4 regions of the Streptomyces sp. DF42 genome follow, and region 3 is predicted to be linked to each of the others. Evidence: riboswitches for the same ligand, from Rfam matches in the RefSeq annotation. Region 3 holds a riboswitch; each other region holds the start of a gene.
What was found. Region 3 has a riboswitch for cyclic di-AMP ahead of ACYUED_RS40505 (M23 family metallopeptidase). Riboswitches for the same ligand answer to the same signal wherever they lie in the genome.
Positions count from the first base shown of each region.

Region 1: linked by a shared signal. The riboswitch ahead of ACYUED_RS26585 (transglycosylase SLT domain-containing protein) and the one ahead of ACYUED_RS40505 (M23 family metallopeptidase) in region 3 are both predicted to bind cyclic di-AMP.
Region 2: linked by a shared signal. The riboswitch ahead of ACYUED_RS20340 (M23 family metallopeptidase) and the one ahead of ACYUED_RS40505 (M23 family metallopeptidase) in region 3 are both predicted to bind cyclic di-AMP.
Region 4: linked by a shared signal. The riboswitch ahead of ACYUED_RS27585 (C40 family peptidase) and the one ahead of ACYUED_RS40505 (M23 family metallopeptidase) in region 3 are both predicted to bind cyclic di-AMP.

Region 1 is NZ_CM177859.1:5,788,332-5,792,537, forward strand. Features, by position in the region: gene ACYUED_RS26575 (FAD-dependent oxidoreductase) at 1-902, shown strand, start outside; gene ACYUED_RS26580 (HAD family hydrolase) at 1,006-1,818, shown strand; gene ACYUED_RS26585 (transglycosylase SLT domain-containing protein) at 1,825-2,307, opposite strand; cyclic di-AMP (ydaO/yuaA leader) riboswitch at 2,311-2,486, opposite strand; partial or broken gene ACYUED_RS26590 (CocE/NonD family hydrolase) at 2,880-3,091, opposite strand; gene ACYUED_RS26595 (polyprenyl synthetase family protein) at 3,477-4,206, shown strand, end outside.
Region 2 is NZ_CM177859.1:4,474,078-4,478,283, reverse strand. Features, by position in the region: gene ACYUED_RS20360 (GTP cyclohydrolase II) at 1-114, opposite strand, end outside; gene ACYUED_RS20355 (MarR family winged helix-turn-helix transcriptional regulator) at 280-795, opposite strand; gene ACYUED_RS20350 (dihydrofolate reductase family protein) at 901-2,034, shown strand; tRNA gene ACYUED_RS20345 (tRNA-Met) at 2,096-2,169, shown strand; cyclic di-AMP (ydaO/yuaA leader) riboswitch at 2,507-2,664, shown strand; gene ACYUED_RS20340 (M23 family metallopeptidase) at 2,675-3,700, shown strand; gene ACYUED_RS20335 (aldo/keto reductase) at 3,916-4,206, shown strand, end outside.
Region 3 is NZ_CM177859.1:8,810,869-8,815,074, forward strand. Features, by position in the region: gene ACYUED_RS40500 (alpha-galactosidase) at 1-1,423, shown strand, start outside; cyclic di-AMP (ydaO/yuaA leader) riboswitch at 1,790-1,959, shown strand; gene ACYUED_RS40505 (M23 family metallopeptidase) at 1,962-2,873, shown strand; partial or broken gene ACYUED_RS40510 (DUF6250 domain-containing protein) at 3,034-3,111, shown strand; gene ACYUED_RS40515 (SGNH/GDSL hydrolase family protein) at 3,286-4,071, shown strand; gene ACYUED_RS40520 (TetR/AcrR family transcriptional regulator) at 4,159-4,206, opposite strand, start outside.
Region 4 is NZ_CM177859.1:5,990,735-5,994,940, reverse strand. Features, by position in the region: gene pcrA (DNA helicase PcrA) at 1-552, opposite strand, end outside; gene ACYUED_RS27595 (ScyD/ScyE family protein) at 842-1,291, opposite strand; gene ACYUED_RS27590 (hypothetical protein) at 1,352-1,594, opposite strand; cyclic di-AMP (ydaO/yuaA leader) riboswitch at 1,970-2,139, shown strand; gene ACYUED_RS27585 (C40 family peptidase) at 2,148-3,302, shown strand; gene ACYUED_RS27580 (tellurite resistance/C4-dicarboxylate transporter family protein) at 3,402-4,206, shown strand, end outside.

The DNA of each region.
Region 1 (4,206 bases), 3.0 Mb from region 3:
TGTCGGTGGAGCGGAGCAAGAGCGGCGGCTTCGAACTGAAGCTGGACTCGGGCGAGTTGTTCACCGCCCGCGCGGTCGTCGTGGCGACCGGGCTGTCCGGCCTGGAGCGCCTGCCGGCCGAGCTCGCCTCGGCCGCGCCGGACGGGCCCACGCCCACGGGCCCGGTCTCCCACAGCTCTCAGCAGCACGACCTCACGCGCTACGCCGGCAAGGACCTGATCGTCGTCGGCGCCGGCCAGTCCGCGCTGGAGACGGCGGCGCTGGCGGCGGAGGCGGGCGCGCAGGTCAGGCTGGTGTCCCGCGGCCGCGGCAGGGTCGCCTTCGGGGCACCGCCGTGGAAGCAGCCGAAACTGCGCCCCGAGTCGCCCTTCGGCCGCGCCTGGTCCCTGTGGGCCCTCAGCTACTACCCGCACGCCTACCGCTACCTCCCGGCCGAGGTACGCCACTATCTGGTGCGCCGCGTCCTCGGCCCGCTCGGCGCCTGGTGGCTGCGCGACCGCTTCGAGGGGAAGGTGCAGGTCAGCGAGGTCGACCGGATCGTGCGCACGGACGCGGCGGACGGCGGCCCGACCCTGACGGTCCGTACGCACGCGGGTGGCCTCCAGAAGCTGTCCGCGGACCACGTCATCGCGGCGACCGGATACCGCGTGGACATCGCCGCGATGGACGTCCTCGGCCACGGACTGCGCACAGGTCTGGCGGTGAGCCGGGGCGCGCCCAAACTGGGCGCGGGGTACGTCTCCTCGGTTCCGGGCCTGTACTTCACGGGCCTGCCGGCCGCGTCGTCGTACGGCCCCGTGATGCGCTTCGTGTGCGGCACGGAGTTCGCCTCTCCGAGGCTCGCCACACACCTGGCCGCAGCGCACGGACAGGCGGGCGCCGCGCACCCCACCCGGCGATGAAGAGCCCACCGGAGCAGGGGAGTTGACCAAGGATCGGCGGTGCACTCCGCCATCGTCCGGTTCGCGGTGAGTCGGTGGGGCGTCCTGTCCGTATTCTCTGATCATGGCCGCACCCACCGCATATGCACTCATCGCCACCGACCTGGACGGCACGCTGCTCCGAGGCGACGACACGCTGTCCGACCGGTCTCTCGCAGCGCTCGCGCGGGTGGCCGAGGCCGGCGCCCGTCACCTCGTCGTGACGGGTCGGCCGGCGCCCGGAGTGCGGCCGCTCCTGGATGCCCTGGGCAGCACGGGGCTCGCGGTGTGCGGACAGGGCGCGCAGGTGTACGACGCCGGCGCGGACCGTCTGCTGTGGTCCGTCACGCTGGACCAGGAGCTGGCCGAGACCGCCCTCGGCAAGATCGAGGCCGAGGTGGGCCAGGTGTACGCGGCCGTCGACCAGGACGGAGTGGAGGGACTCACGCTCATCGAACCGGGCTATCTGATGCCGCACCCGACCCTGCCGGCCGTGCGGGTCGACCGGCGCGACGACCTGTGGGGCGAGCCCATCAGCAAGGTGCTGCTGCGCCATCCCGACCTGTCCGACGACGAGTTGGCGTCGACGGCGCGCACGGTGGTCGGTTCGCTGGCCACCGTCACCATGTCCGGACCCGGGACCGTCGAACTCCAGCCATGCGGCATCACGAAGGCGACGGGCCTCGCGCTGGCCGCCGCACACCTGGGACTCGGACCGGAGCGGACGATCGCCTTCGGTGACATGCCCAACGACATCCCGATGTTCGACTGGGCCGCCCACGGCGTCGCCATGGCCAACGCACATCCCGAACTCAAGGCGGTGGCCGACGAGATCACCACGTCGAACGAGGACGACGGCATCGCCGTCGTCCTCGAAAGACTCTTCCCGAGCGGGTGATACGGCTCAGTACGCGCCGAACACGTTGTCGATCGATCCGTACCGCGCGGCCGCGTACTTGCAGGCGGCGGTGATGTTCGCGACCGGGTCGTAGGGGTCGTACAAGGTGCCGGGCACGTGGTAGGCGAGGAACGTCGGGTCGATGACCTGCAGCAGCCCCTTGGACGGGGTGCCGGCGGCCGCGTTCGAGTCCCAGAGGTTGATGGCGGCCGGGTTGCCCGAGGATTCGCGGATGACGTTGCGGTAAATGCCGTTGTACGTCCCGGGGATGCCGTTCTGTGCCATCACCTGCAGGGAGGCCCGGATCCAGCCGTCGAGGTTGTCGGCGTAGCCCAGGGACCTGGCGGTGGCCACGGTCGGGGTGGCCGCGGAGGCGCTGGTCGCTCCGATGATCGGGAGGGCGAGAACGGCGGCGCCCGTGCCGATGACGGCGAGCTTGCGGGCGAGGCGGGAGTTCTTGGTGCGGCGGTGCTGAGCGGCAGCAGGCATGGCGAGGTTCCTCTCCGGCGCCTACGAGGTGAGCTGTCGGGTTCGGGCGGGAGCTGCCCGGCCGCGCCGCCCTGCGGCGACGCGACTTCACCCCTAGCCGGTCCGGGACGGTGCCCGGTCCGGCGGCTTACCTGGTTCCCCCGCTCCTGCCGTGCGAGTGAGTTCGTCGATGGGTCGTGTCCAGGCGGCGGCAGGATTCGGCGTTCCGCCCGACAGGCCGGGAACGTATGCGAGAGCACATGTCCGGAACAAGTACTGAATTCACAGATCACGCCTATTGACCTTGGTCTGAGGCATATGGGTCGCTTGATCCTTTGCGGTTGCCAACCCTCAACTTGCGTACGGGTGAAGGAAAATCGACAGAAGTCGGACGGCCGTCGACTCGCGCGACGGCGTGACCCAACTCACTGGCTCCGGTAACAGTGGCAAATCGGGCAATAGGCCCAACTCGTAGTCAATCAACTGTTCATGAGGTCCACGTCCCCCTGGTTCGAAGGAAGATCACCTCTCTATCTTCGTTGCACACCGCCTGATTAGGGGCGAAAGGGACTCTCTGTCGCAGGTGGTCTACGGGGGATCCGGGAGTGGCGGACGAGCACGGTGGCCGCCCGCGCGCGCATGTCCACCGTGAGGACGGAACCTCCTCTGTGGTGCGCGTCGTTGTCATGGCAGTCGTCCGTCGAGCACGCCTTGACGACCGCTTGAGCGGCTCGGGCGGGAGGGTCGCGATCTGGAGGGAGCTGAAGCCGCCCCAGGAGATGCCGGACATGCCCACCCTCATGGAGTAGTGGCCGCGGGGCCGGAAAGAGTGAGAGCAGACCCCCCGGTCGGCCGAAGGGGGCGGGGTCGTCCTCAAGGTGGCTGCCCGCTGCCGGATGCGGCGTCCGTCTTCGTCCGGGGCGCAGGCCGTCCACCTGTCGGAGCCGGCAGAGGCGCCGACAGGCAAGGCGACAGGTGGGGCGACAGGCAAGGTGATGGGAAAGTCGATAGATATCCGCTCATATCAGGTGATCAAAAACATACCGGTCGTGATCCGATACCGCCCGTGGTGGACGGGTGGGTGGCATCGGTGATCGAAAGGTGACCGGATACGCTGACTTGAGTGATGTCAGCGACCTATCGACAAACCGTGTAACCGCCAGCAGACACCAGCAGACAGGAGACCCCTCGTGACCGTCGTCGGGCCGTTCGGGCTGAGCGTGCGGGACCAGGCTCTGGAAGCCGATGTCCAGGCCGGATTGGCGGCCGTCGAGGAAGGTTTGCTCGAAGCCACCAAGAGTGAGGTGCCCTTCATCACGGAGGCCGCCCAGCACCTGGTGCGGGCGGGTGGGAAGCGGTTCCGCCCGCTGCTCGTGATGCTCGCCGCCCAGTTCGGTGATCCGTACGCCCCCGGGATCGTGCCGTCGGCCGTGGTGGTGGAGCTGACCCATCTGGCCACGCTGTACCACGACGACGTGATGGACGAGGCCGCGGTGCGGCGCGGTGTGGACAGCGCCAACACCCGCTGGGGCAACTCGGTCGCGGTCCTCACCGGCGATTTCCTGTTCGCGCGCGCCTCGCACATCCTGGCCGACCTCGGCCCCGAGGCGGTCCGGGTCCAGGCGGAGGCGTTCGAGCGGTTGGTCACCGGGCAGATCCTGGAGACGGCGGGGCCGCAGGACGGGCGGGACCCGGTCGATCACTACGTGGACGTGCTGGGGGGCAAGACGGGCTCGCTGGTGGCCGTGTCGTGCCGCTTCGGCGCGATGATGTCGGGCGCCGACGAGACGGTCGTGGACGTGCTGACGCAGTACGGGGAGCGGCTCGGCGTGGCCTTCCAGCTGGCCGACGACGTGCTGGACATCGCCTCCGACTCGCGCGAGTCCGGAAAGACGCCGGGCACCGATCTGCGCGAGGGGA
Region 2 (4,206 bases), 4.3 Mb from region 3:
TCCGTCGGTCAGGCCGTGGAAGGTGACCAGTTCGGCGTCGACGCTGTAGCCGTCCTGGAAGCGTAGCGGTACCCGGACGCGGGAGCGCGGGCTGGCGGCGGGGAAGTCGGGCATGCGGGTTCTCCCGGGTCCGGTGGACGTCTGCTTGAGCAGTCCTGCTGGTCGGTCCTGCGTTGTCAGGCCTGCTTCGGCAGCGCTGCTTCAGATTTGAAGCAGATCTACGATCCCGGACACTACCCCATGCTTTAAATTTGAAGCAACCCGTTTACGGGGACTGCGTCACGAACAGGGCGGCGACGACCGCCGCCGCCACGGCACCTCGTCGGGCGTGGGCCGGCTTCCCCCCTCGTCGAGGGCCCGCGCGATCCCCGAGAAGATCTCCTCCACCTGCTCCACCTGTTCCTCGGTGAGATGCTCGAACAGCGAGGCGCGCACGGTCTCGACATGGCCGGGCGCCGTGCGTTCCAGTACCGCCATGCCCTCGTCGGTGAGCGCGGCGATGCTCCCCCGCTTGTCCCACTTGCAGTTCTCGCGCCGGATCAGACCGTCCTTCTCCAGCCGGGACACGGCGTACGTCAGCCGGCTTCGGGTGATCTTCGTCCGCTCGGCGAGATCGGTCATCCGCAGCCGCCGCTCGGGCACCTCGGAGAGATTGGCCAGGATGGAGTAATACAGGTGCGGCATGCCGGCGTCCTGCTGGAGCTGCCGGTCGATCGCGTCCTCCAGGAGGTGCGCCGCGGCGATGTACGCGCGCCAGGCGCGCTGCTCCTTGGAGGTGAGCCAGCGAGTCGTCATGCCCCCAGTGTAGGTTTGTTTCAAACTTGAACCAAGCCCCGCCCGTCCGAGCCCGGTCCGACCGTCCGAGCCCGCCCCGCCCGCCGCCGAGAGTGAGCGCGTCCGATGCCGTACCCCTACGTCCTGCTGTCCGCCGCCGTCTCCCTCGACGGCTACCTCGACGACACCGGCCCCGAACGCCTCCTGCTCTCCTCCCCGGCCGACTTCGACCGCGTGGACGAGGTGCGGGCGTCCGTCGACGCGATCCTCGTCGGCGCCGGCACGATCCGCGCCGACAACCCGCGGCTGCTGGTCAACTCGCCCGAGCGCCGGGCCGCCCGGGTCGCGGCGGGGAGGCCGGAGTACCCCCTCAAGGTCACCGTCAGCGGCTCCGGCGACCTGGACCCGGACGCGAAGTTCTGGCACACGGGCGGCGAAAAGCTCGTCTTCACGACCGACAAGGGCGCCGAGCGGGCCCGCTCACTCGGCCTCGCCGCCGACGTCGCTCCGCTCGGCCCCGACCTCGACTGGCGGCGGCTGCTGGAGCATCTGCACGACGTGCGCGGCGTACGGCGCCTGATGGTCGAGGGCGGCGGCACGATCCACACCCAGCTCCTCCAGCAGGGCCTCGCCGACGAACTCCAGCTCGTGCTCGCCCCCCTCTTCGTGGGCGACCCGGACGCGCCCCGCCTCTTCGGCCCCGGCGCCTACCAGGGCGGCCGCCTGCGCCTGACGGAGGCCCGGCGGATCGAGGACGTCGTCCTCATGCGCTACGAGCCCACGGCCCCCGGCACCGGCGCGCTCCCCGCCGCCGCCGACCGCCGCTGGCTGGCCCTCGCCTGCGAGCTGGCGGCGCAGTGCCCGCCCTCCCGCACGGCCTTCAGCGTGGGTGCGGTGATCGTCGCCGCCGACGGTACGGAGCTCGCCCGCGGTCACTCGCGCGAGGGCGGCGACCCGGCCGTGCACGCCGAGGAGGCGGCCCTGGCCAAGCTCGACCCGGCGGATCCGAGGCTCGCGGCGGCGACGGTGTACAGCAGCCTGGAGCCCTGCGCCCACCGCGCCTCCCGGCCCAGGCCGTGCGCACGACTGATCCTCGACGCGGGGGTACGGCGGGTGGTCACGGCGTGGCGGGAGCCGGACACGTTCGTCACGGAGGCGGACGGCAGCGGGCTGCTGGCATCGCGGGGCGTCGACGTCGTCGTACTGCCGGAGTACGAGGAGCAGGCCAAGGCGCCGAACCGGCATCTGCCGGGGTCGTGACCCGCGGTGGTGACCGTGGTCCTGAGCACCCCACGGATGGCGTATGCTGGTTACACAACGACGCGGGGTGGAGCAGCTCGGTAGCTCGCTGGGCTCATAACCCAGAGGTCGCAGGTTCAAATCCTGTCCCCGCTACTCAAGGCTCAGGGCCGGAATCCAGTAACTGGATTCCGGCCCTGAGTGTTTTCCCGCTCCCTTTCCCTCCGCGCTTCTCCGCGCCCCTCCTTGTCTCTCCTGCCGTGATGTGACCGGGTGTGATCGAGCGAGCGCCCTCCGCATAACAACTGACACACCGTCAGTGCCTGTGTGAATCCTGAGGCTTGGCCAACTCGCCCGTTTTTGGCCGCTCATGTGCCCTACGTCCAGGCCAAGAAGCATTAATGATCAAGCAGAACAGCTGGCAACGGCACCCCGGGTCTATTAACGTTCGATAACGCAGCGCGGTCGTCCCAGCCGTCACAAGAGACGGCTCCGTGCGCACGCGCCGAATCCCGCAAGGGAACCGGGGAACCACCACCCTGGGGTGAATCGCGCTGAAGCCGCCGTGAACCCACGGCAGGTATACGCGCGTAGGAGACCTTCCTGCTCCGAACCCGTCAGCTAACCCGGTAGGCGAGAAGGAAGGAAGGAGCACGCCTACGTGGCGTCCAACCCGCCTGCCCCGGCAGCGCCGTTCGTGCCGAGCACCGAGCCATTCGGCTTCGCCGGCCCCCGCACCGACGAGGGCCCGTGGGAGGAGTGGAACCCCACCGAGGACTCCCTCCGCCCGATACGCGGCCGGCACCGTGTCTCCAAGCAGCGCGGCGGGGGACTCGCCCGCAGCTCCACGGTTCTCGGCGTCGGTGTCATAGCCGCCGTCGGCGCGGGCGGTATGGCCAGCGCCAACACCGGCAAGCCCCCGGTGTCCATCTCCTTGCCCGACCTGCCCTCCGTGGGCGGCGTGTTCGGCGGCTCCTCGGACGCCTCCAAGGGCTCCGCCACCGCCCTCAGTGACGTCGGTGTCAGCTCCGACGACACCACGCAGGGCGCCGCGGACGCCGGTGAGGCGCTGCGCAACCGCATCATGGCCCAGGCCGAGAGCCAGCAGGTCCAGGTCGACGGCAAGGCCCAGTCGGTCACCGAGGCCCTCTTCGCCAAGCAGGTCGACGACGCCGCCGCCCAGGCGGAGAAGACGGCCGCGGCCAAGGCTCAGGCCGCGAAGGAGAAGGCCGAGGCGGAGGCCAAGAAGAAGGCCGAGGCCGCCAAACTCGCCGAACTGGCCAAGCAGTTCAAGCTGCCGGTCGTGTCGTACACGATCACCGGCACCTTCGGACAGGCCGGCTCCATGTGGTCCTCCGGCTACCACACGGGTCTCGACTTCGCCGCCCCCACGGGCACGCTCATCAGGGCCGTCCACAGCGGCACCGTCACGGAGGCCGGCTGGGCGGGCTCGTACGGCTACCGCACGATCATCACGCTCGACGACGGAACGGAACTCTGGTTCTGCCACCAGTCGTCGATCAGCGTGAGCGTCGGCCAGAAGGTCGCCACGGGCGATGTGATCGGGCGTGTCGGGGCCACCGGCAACGTGACCGGCCCGCACCTGCACCTTGAGGTCCACCTGAACGGCCAGGCCACGGGCATCGACCCGATGACGTGGCTGCGCAGCAAGGGCCTCACCCCCTGACCTCCGCTTCTTCCTGACCTCGGCTTCTCCCCGCTCTTCCTGTTCTCTCTGTCCTTCCTGTTGTTTCTGATCCCGGCGGTTCTGACGGCATCCCCGCGACGTCAGGACCGCCGGTTTCCGCTGCCCAGCTACCGGAATGGCTGACTCCGCTTGTTTACGGGGATTTTGCGGCCGTAGCGGAAGATCGCCCTCCGAGGCGGGTGTTGACGCACTACATGACTTCTCTTCGCAAGCTCGGCTCCTCCGGCCTGGAGGTCTTTCCCCTCTCCCTCGGCGGCAACGTCTTCGGCTGGACCGCCGACGAGGCCGCGTCCTTCGCCGTGCTCGACGCCTACGCGGCCGCGGGCGGCAACTTCGTCGACACCGCCGACTCCTACTCGGCGTGGGTCGACGGCAACGAGGGCGGCGAGTCCGAGACGATCATCGGCAGGTGGGTCAGGGCGCGCGGTAACCGCGACGACGTCGTCATCGCGACCAAGGTCAGCCAGCACCCCGCGTTCCCGGGC
Region 3 (4,206 bases):
CGCGCTCGGCTGGTCGGGTTCCTGGCGGATAGCGGTTGCGCACCTTGCGGACGCGCGCGTGCAGATCACCGGCGGCGCCGGGTACGACGACTCGGGGCTGCTGCGCCTGGACGCGGGGGAGTCGTACACGACGCCCGTCTTCGCCGGCCTGTGGAGCGACGGCGGCTTCGGCGGCGCGAGCCGCGCCTGGCACGCCTATCAGCGCGCGTACGTCATCCCGGACGCGGACCGGGACCGGCCGGTGCTGTTCAACTCCTGGGAGGCCACCGAGTTCGACATCTCCGAGGAGCAGCAGGGGACACTCGCCCGGCGTGCCGCGACGATCGGCGTCGAGCTGTTCGTGGTCGACGACGGCTGGTTCGGGAAGCGCACCAGCGACCGGGCCGGACTCGGCGACTGGACCCCCAACCCCGACCGCTTCCCGAACGGCCTGAAGCCGCTCGCGGACTATGTGCACGCCCTCGGCATGCAGTTCGGCATCTGGGTCGAGCCCGAGATGGTCAACCCGGACAGCGAGCTCTACCGCGCCCACCCCGACTGGGTGCAGTTCCAACCGGGACGAAAGCGGACGGAATTCCGCAACCAGCTCGTACTGAACCTGGCCCGGGAGGATGTCCAGGAGTACCTCTGGGGGCAGCTCGACGGGCTCCTCTCCAGCGCCCCGATCGACTACGTCAAGTGGGACTTCAACCGCTGCTTCACCGACGCGGGCTGGCCCGACGACCCCTACCCGCAGCGGCTCTGGATCGACCATGTCCGGGCGCTGTACGGCCTGTTGGACCGGCTGCGCGCGGCCCACCCGGGCGTTGCCTTCGAGTCCTGCTCGGGCGGTGGCGGCCGGATCGATCTCGGGATTCTGAGCCGCACGGACCAGGTGTGGACCTCCGACAACACCGACCCGCTCGACCGTCTCGCCATCCAGCACGGCTTCAGCCAGATCCACCCCGCGCGTGTGATGGCCGCCTGGGTCACCGACAGCCCCAACAACCAGCTCAACGGGCGGGTCAGCTCGCTGCGCTTCCGCTTCGTCAGCTCCATGGCCGGCGTGCTCGGTGTCGGTGGGGACCTCGCCCGGTGGACCGAGGAGGAACTCGCCGAGGCCGGCGAGTGGGTGGCCCTCTACAAGGAGATCCGTCCGCTCGTGCAGCACGGCGACCTGTACCGGTTGCGGCCTCCGCGGGGCGGGCTCAGCGCGGTGCAGTACGTGCGTGGCGACGAGGCGGTCGTCCTTGCGTGGCTTCAGGCGCAGAGCTACGGGGAACCCGTGCCGGCGCTGCGATTGCGGGGCCTCGATCCGTCAGCGTCGTATGAATGCCGCGAAACGGGCGAAGTTCACAGAGGTGCCGTACTCCTGCATCACGGACTGCGCACCGGGATGCGCGGCGACCTCGATGCGGCAGTTTTCCGTCTGCGTCGCATCTGACCCGTCTGTCCGAATTGGCACCTAGATTGGGCATATGCCATCTTCCGTCGCGTTCACTGCTCTTCGCTACGTTGTGATTACTTTTACTTCTCTTCATTCCAACTCGCTCCGGAATAGGGGCTCCTGGGCTGGAGGTGCGTGAGGAGCGTCATATTCGTGACCGAACGTGGCGCGTCATGTCCACGTAATTAACGTGCTTTACAAGGGGGTTTGACCAAAGGGGCGACCTCGGAATTCACGCACGGTTACCGGGATTTCTCTCAAGGGATCAACAGAAACGCATTCGCAGGGAACCATCACTTGTCCCTTTGCGTCCCGGTCGCTTACGTTCGCCACCAATCCGGACGGACGCCCAATCCTGCCGCCGCCCGGTGCCCGCACAACTCACCCGTGAACGGCAGGAGCGGGGGACCCACAGGTATCACTGCCTGTTCCGGTCTCCGGAACGGCTTGGGGTAAAGCCGCGTCATATACGCGGCCGGGCATCTCCAGCCCGCACCCGACAGCTCACCTCGTAGGCGCCGGAGAGGAATTCGTCATGCCCGCGAAGGGTAAGCACCGCCGCCCGAAGCCCCAGCGCTTCACCCGCTCCATCGCCGTCGCCGGTACCGGTGGCGCCGTACTCGCACTCCCGCTCATGGGTGCCACCGGCGCCCATGCCGCAACAACGCAGTCTGTTTCCCAGTCGGTTTCGCAAAAGGCCGTCCAGTCCCTTCCGACCGTGGAGAAGAAGGCGGCCGAGAAGAAGAGCGCCGGGCATCACGCGGGCGTGCGGACCTATTCGGTGCGGGGCGGCGACTACCTTTCGAAGATCGCCGATGAGCAGCACGTCGCCGGCGGCTGGAAGAAGCTCTACTCGGACAACCGCCGGGCCGTCGGCGACGATCCGTCGCTGATCCACCCGGGCCTGAAGCTCACGCTCGGCAAGAAGGCCACGGCGACCACCAAGTCGTCGCCCAGGCCGTCTTCTTCGTCCGCGCCCAAGCCGTCCTCGAACAAGACGACCGCCGCGCAGACCTCCCAGTCCACCGGCACCTCGACCGGCTTCACCCTCCCGGTGTCCGGCGCCACCATCGGCACCGGCTACCACGTGCCCGGCAGCATGTGGTCCAGCGGGTACCACACCGGCGTCGACTTCGTCGTCCCGACGGGCACCCCGGTCAAGGCCGTCGGTGCGGGCACGGTCGTTTCCGCCGGCTGGGGCGGCGCGTACGGCAACCAGGTCGTCATCAAGCTCGCCGACGGCTACTACGCGCAGTACGGCCACCTCTCCCAGCTCTCCGTCTCGGCCGGCCAGACCGTGACCGAGGGGCAGCAGATCGGCCTCTCCGGCGCGACCGGCAACGTGACCGGCCCGCACCTGCACTTCGAGATCCGCACCACGCCGGACTACGGCTCCGACGTGGACCCGGTCGCCTACCTCCGATCCAAGGGCGTAGCGGTCGGCTGACCCCCGCCGACCGCCCCCGCGCGGCTTCGCCAGAGCGTGGGGACATGGCGCCCGACACGCCGCCGAAGGCCGGACCCCGATCCCCGGGTCCGGCCTTCGGTGCGTCCGGCTCCGCCCGGCCACGTCTGGCCCTGCCTCGCCGCCGGTGCCCCCTGGCGCCCTCGCCACGTACTACGTCGGCTACGGCGCCGACACGAACTCCACGACGCGGCCTCGTCGTTACGTCGGTGAGGCGGGGCCCCTCGCGGTTCGCCTCTCAACATCCCTGATCGGAGGGTTATTCCGGGCTTGGCCAACACTGAGACGTGGCTTATCTCACCGCCCGTCAACCCTTTATTACGGTCGCGTAGGTCACATTCGAAGGTGAATCATGGTCGATGTGGCAGACGATTCGAAGAGTGACAGCAGATCAGTGATCGGGTCGTACGTTGCGATGGGGGACAGCTTCACCGAGGGCGTCGGCGATCCCGGCCCCGACGGTGCGATGGTCGGCTGGGCCGACCGGTTCGCGGTGCTTCTCGCGGACCGGAGGCCCGAGGGCGACTTCGGCTACACCAACCTCGCCGTACGCGGAAGGCTGCTCGACCAGATCGTGGAGGAGCAGGTCCCGCAAGCCGTCGAGCTCGCGCCGGACCTGGTCTCCTTCTGTGCGGGCGGCAACGACATCATCCGACCCGGTACCGACCCCGACGAGGTCGCCGAGCGCTTCGAGCGGGCGATCCTCCGGCTCACCGAAGCCGTGGGCACCGTCATGGTGACGACCGGCTTCGACACCCGTAACGTTCCCGTGCTCAAGCACCTGCGCGGCAAGATCGCCACCTACAACGGTCATGTACGGGCCGTCGCCGACCGGTACGGCTGCCCCGTGCTCGACCTGTGGTCCCTGAAGACCGTCCAGGACCGCCGGGCCTGGGACGACGACCGGCTCCACCTCTCGCCCGAGGGGCACACGCGCGTGGCCCTGCGCGCCGGGCAGGTTCTCGGCCTGGAGGTCCCGGCCGACCCGGACCAGCCCTGGCCGCTGCTCCCGCCGCGCGGCACCCTCGATGTCCGGCGGGACGACGTGCACTGGGCGCGCGAGTACCTGGTGCCGTGGATCGGCCGTCGGCTGCGCGGCGAGTCGTCCGGGGACCACGTCACGGCGAAGGGCGCGCTGTCGCCGGACGACATCAAGATGCGGATCGCTTCGGTCGCCTGAGCGCGGCCGGACGGTGGTGTGCGGGTTGCTCCAAGGTACGAGAGTGGTTCGTTTGCCGGCAGTGAGCCCTCGCCCGGTGCGGGGGGCTCACTGCTCGGAGGTGGTCAACGCCCGCCGCTCCAGGCCCAGTTCCCG
Region 4 (4,206 bases), 2.8 Mb from region 3:
GCGCTTGCTGTCGGCAGCGTCGTAGATCGAGAAGGAGGAGGTGAAGCCGAGCTTCTTCGACTCCCTGCGCAGGATGCGCACGCACGCGCTGTGGAAGGTCATCACCCACATCGCGTTGGCGCGCGGGCCGACGAGCTGCTCGACGCGCTCCTTCATCTCGCCCGCGGCCTTGTTGGTGAAGGTGATCGCGAGGATCTGGCCCGGGTGCACGTTCCGCTCGCCGAGGAGGTGGGCGATGCGGTGAGTGAGGACGCGGGTCTTGCCGGAGCCGGCGCCGGCCACGATGAGCAGGGGGCTGCCGGAGTGGACGACGGCAGCGCGCTGGTTCTCGTTCAACCCGTCCAGGAGCGCGGCCGCGTCGATCGCCGGGCGCGGGGCGCCGTCGCGGTAGTAGGCGTCCCGGTCCGGGGGCACGTCGAACTTCCCGCCGAACAGATCGTCCGGAACGGGCTCCGGCAGGTGATCGTCCTCGGGCGGCGGCGGGGATTCTTCCTCGTGGCCGCGGGGGGCCTTGAGATCCGCCAGGAAGCTGTCGTCAAAGAGGCTGCTCATCGCCTTCCGAGTCTAGGGTGCCCCACTGACAGCCCGCCGCCGCCCCGGGAACTTCCGCCGAATCGGGGGCCTTGTGGGCCTCGGCCGCAGAAGCCGCGGATCTTCCGGATCCGGCCGCCCGGCGTCTTCCTGCCCTCCGAGACCGTGCCGTCACGGTCCGCGACCGACCAGGCCGAGACGTAGACCGTGCCGCCCCGCGGGGCGACGGCCACTCCCGCCGGAAAGGGCACCTTCACGTCCGTACGCCTGCCGCCCGAGACCTTCGTCACGACGCCGGCGAAGAGCCGGCTTACGTACAGGTCGCCCCGTTTGTTGAAGCGATGCCGTGATCGCGCCGAAGCCGGACGTCCACGAGGATCTTTCCGCTCCAGGGGTCGACCTGCCACACGCGCGCGGTGGGCTTCGCGGGCTCGCCGTTCAGCTCGCCGACGTAGAGGTTGCCGTCCTGGCCGAGGGCCAGGGAGGTGGGGACGGCCTCGTGCCCGTCGTGGTCCTTGAAGACCGTGAACGGGCGGGCCCTGCCGCTCCTGGGCACCACGATCAGGTCGTTGCCGGCCGCGTCCGCGACGATCCTGCGGCCGTCGGGGAGCGCCAGGACGGCGTACGGATCGGAGTCGACGGCCGTCTCGTGCGGGTTGCACGTCAGCTCCTCGGCGGAGACGTCGGCGGCGATCCTGGCCCTGGCCCGGTCGATCGACAGCAGGTTGCCGAGCTTGTTCCAGGGCCGGGCGGTGGGCACACCGGCTTCGGGCCCAGGTCTCCACGCCCCAGACGCTGCCGTGGCAGGCCGAGACGCCGTTCAGGCCGACCGCGAAGCCCCCGTCGGGGGCACCGGCCGAGGCAGGCCGTCGACCAGGCGGTGGTGCTTCCAGGGCGCCCCCTCGCGGAAGACCTTGCCGACCGCCGCCGTCAGGCCGATGCAGGTCGGGCCCTCGGGTCCCTCGCCGAGGCACTTCCTGCCGCCGCGGCCGGCCTCGGCGACGTACGGACGACCGCGGTCGCAGGAGAGCCGACGCGGATTGTCGAGGTCCTTGGCGATCACGCGGATCACCGGCTTGCCGCCAAAGTGTCCGCCGGAGTCGCTCGCGGGTGCGATGCCGCGGTGGCGGCCAGGGCGACCGATGTGCCCAAGACGGGTGCTGCGCGCTTTCTCATGGCCGTACCCCCTCACCCAGCGCGGTACCTGACCGCGGCCGGCTGGAAGTTAGCGCCAGGAAGCGGGCGCATGCCGTCAGTCCGGTCAGAAGGCGCATGAATCTACGCAGATCATTGCGGAAGGACCACGTTTCGCGACGCCCTGACCCAAGGTCACGAAAATGTATCGGGCATATCGAACATCAACCTTCACACGGGCCCCACGAGTTGGCTACCGTTCCGAGCAGGCCGCACGACACCCACCGGCGAACGTCGCCGGGCCGAGCAGCCTCCGCTGAGTCCGGTATGCCGCCGCGCATCCGGAGCCGGGGACCCACCGATCCCGGGGTGAATCGGTCCGACTCCTTTCCGGGGCGCGGACCGTAGGGCAACCCTTCCGAACCACCCGCCCGAACCCGACAGCTAACTCGGTAGGCGGAACGTGGAAGGAGTCGCCTCCCTTGGCGTCGCACCGCAAGTCACGCCCCGCTGTTACGCGCGTAGCAGGCATACGCACCCCCGCTCTCGCCACGGCCGCCCTCACCTCCATGGCCCTGCTGTCCCAGTCGGCCATTGCCGCCCCCGCCACCGACGGGCAGCCCAGTCTCGAGGAAGTCGAGAAGAAGGTCGACGACCTCTACCGCCAGGCGGAGTCGGCCACCGAGAAGTACAACGCGGCCAAAGAGAAGACCACGACGCAGCGCAAGCGCGTCGACACCCTCCTCGACGACGTCGCCCAGCGCACCCAGAAACTCAACGCGGAGCGGGAGGAACTCGGTTCCTACGCCGCCGCCCAGTACCGGACCGGCGCCGCCGCACCCGACACGGCGACCTTCCTGCTCGCCGACTCGCCGCAGGACTACTTCGACCAGACGCATCTGATGAGCCGGCTGACCTCCCGCCAGAAGAGCGCGGTCGACGACTACTTCACCGAGCAGTCCGCGACGATGAAGAAGCGGCAGGAGGCCTCCAAGAGCCTTCAGACGCTCACCAAGACGCAGAGCGACCTGCAGACGGCCAAGTCCACGGTGCAGGCGAAGCTCTCCGGCGCGCGCGAGCTGCTGTCGAAGCTGACCGCCGAGGAGAAGGCTCGGCTCGCGGCGATCCAGCGGAAGAAGGAGCAGGAGGCCGCGCGCAAGGCGGCCGAGCTGGCCGAGCGGCAGGCGGCCGAGCAGAAGGCCAAGGAGGAGGCCTCGGCCGGCGGGAGCGGTTCCTCCGCGGACTCGGGCAGTACCTCCGGCACCGGCTCCTCGTACGCCACGAAGGCCGAGAAGACGCTCGCCTTCGCCCGTGCGCAGATCGGCAAACCGTACGTCTGGGGCGCCACCGGCCCCGGCTCCTACGACTGCTCCGGCCTCACCCAGGCCGCCTGGAAGGCCGCGGGCGTCAGCCTCCCGCGCACCACCTACGACCAGGTGAACGCCGGCACCACCGTCCCCCTGGCCGACGCGCAGCCGGGCGACCTGGTCTTCTTCTACGACGACATCAGCCACGTCGGCATCTACATCGGCAACGGCATGATGATCCACGCCCCGAAGCCCGGCGCGTACGTCCGCGAGGAGTCGGTCTACTACGGCGGCGAATCGATCATCCACAGCGTGGTGCGGCCGGCCTGAGGCACCCCGGAGCGGGGCACGCGCGCGTGCAGGTGTTTTTGGACCCACGCGCGCGTGCCCCGCGCCCCTGCGGCGGCGGGTCTCCCTAGGCTCGGCCCCATGTCCGCCTCCTCCGCTTTCCGCGCCTGGTGGGCGCAGCGCTCGCCGGCGGCCGGGGCCGCCCTGATGGCGACCGGCATCGTGTCGGTCGGGCTGCATCTGACCGGGTACGAGGTGTTGTCGCGGATCGCCCTGGTCCTGACCTGTGTCGCCTGGGTGGGGCTGGCGGCGGACTTCGGCGCGCGTCTGGTGCGGGATCCGGAGAGGTGGCTGGCACAGGCGCGGACACCGGACTCGCTCACCGCCGTCGCGGCGACCGCCGTACTCGGGACCCGGTTCGCCGCCCTCGGATGGCAGACCCTCGCCGAGGCCCTGCTCGCGCTGGCGGCCGTGCTGTGGCCCGTACTGCTCGTCGACGTCGTATGGCACTGGTGGCATCGCATGCCGGGTTCGGTGTTCCTGTGTTGCGTGGCCACACAGGGGCTCGCGGTGCTCGGCGCCGCGCTCGCCGCAGCCGAGACGACGGCATGGCTCGCGCACGCGGCACTCGTGCTGTTCTGGCTCGGGCTCGTGCTCTACGGCTTCGCGCTGGCCCGCTTCGACCTGCGGCAGATCACTCAGGGCCACGGGGATCACTGGGTGGCGGGCGGGGCGCTCGCCATCTCGGCGCTCGCCGGATCGGGGCTCCTCGCGGCGGACAGCGCACGCCTGTACCTGTGGAACGACGACGACCGCGGCGTGCTGCGCGCCGTCACCGTCGCGCTGCTCGTGCTCGACATCGCCTGCTGCGCCGTACTGCTCGTCGCCGAGGTGGTCCGGCCGCGGCTCGGCTACGACGCGCGCCGCTGGGCGACCGTGTTCCCGA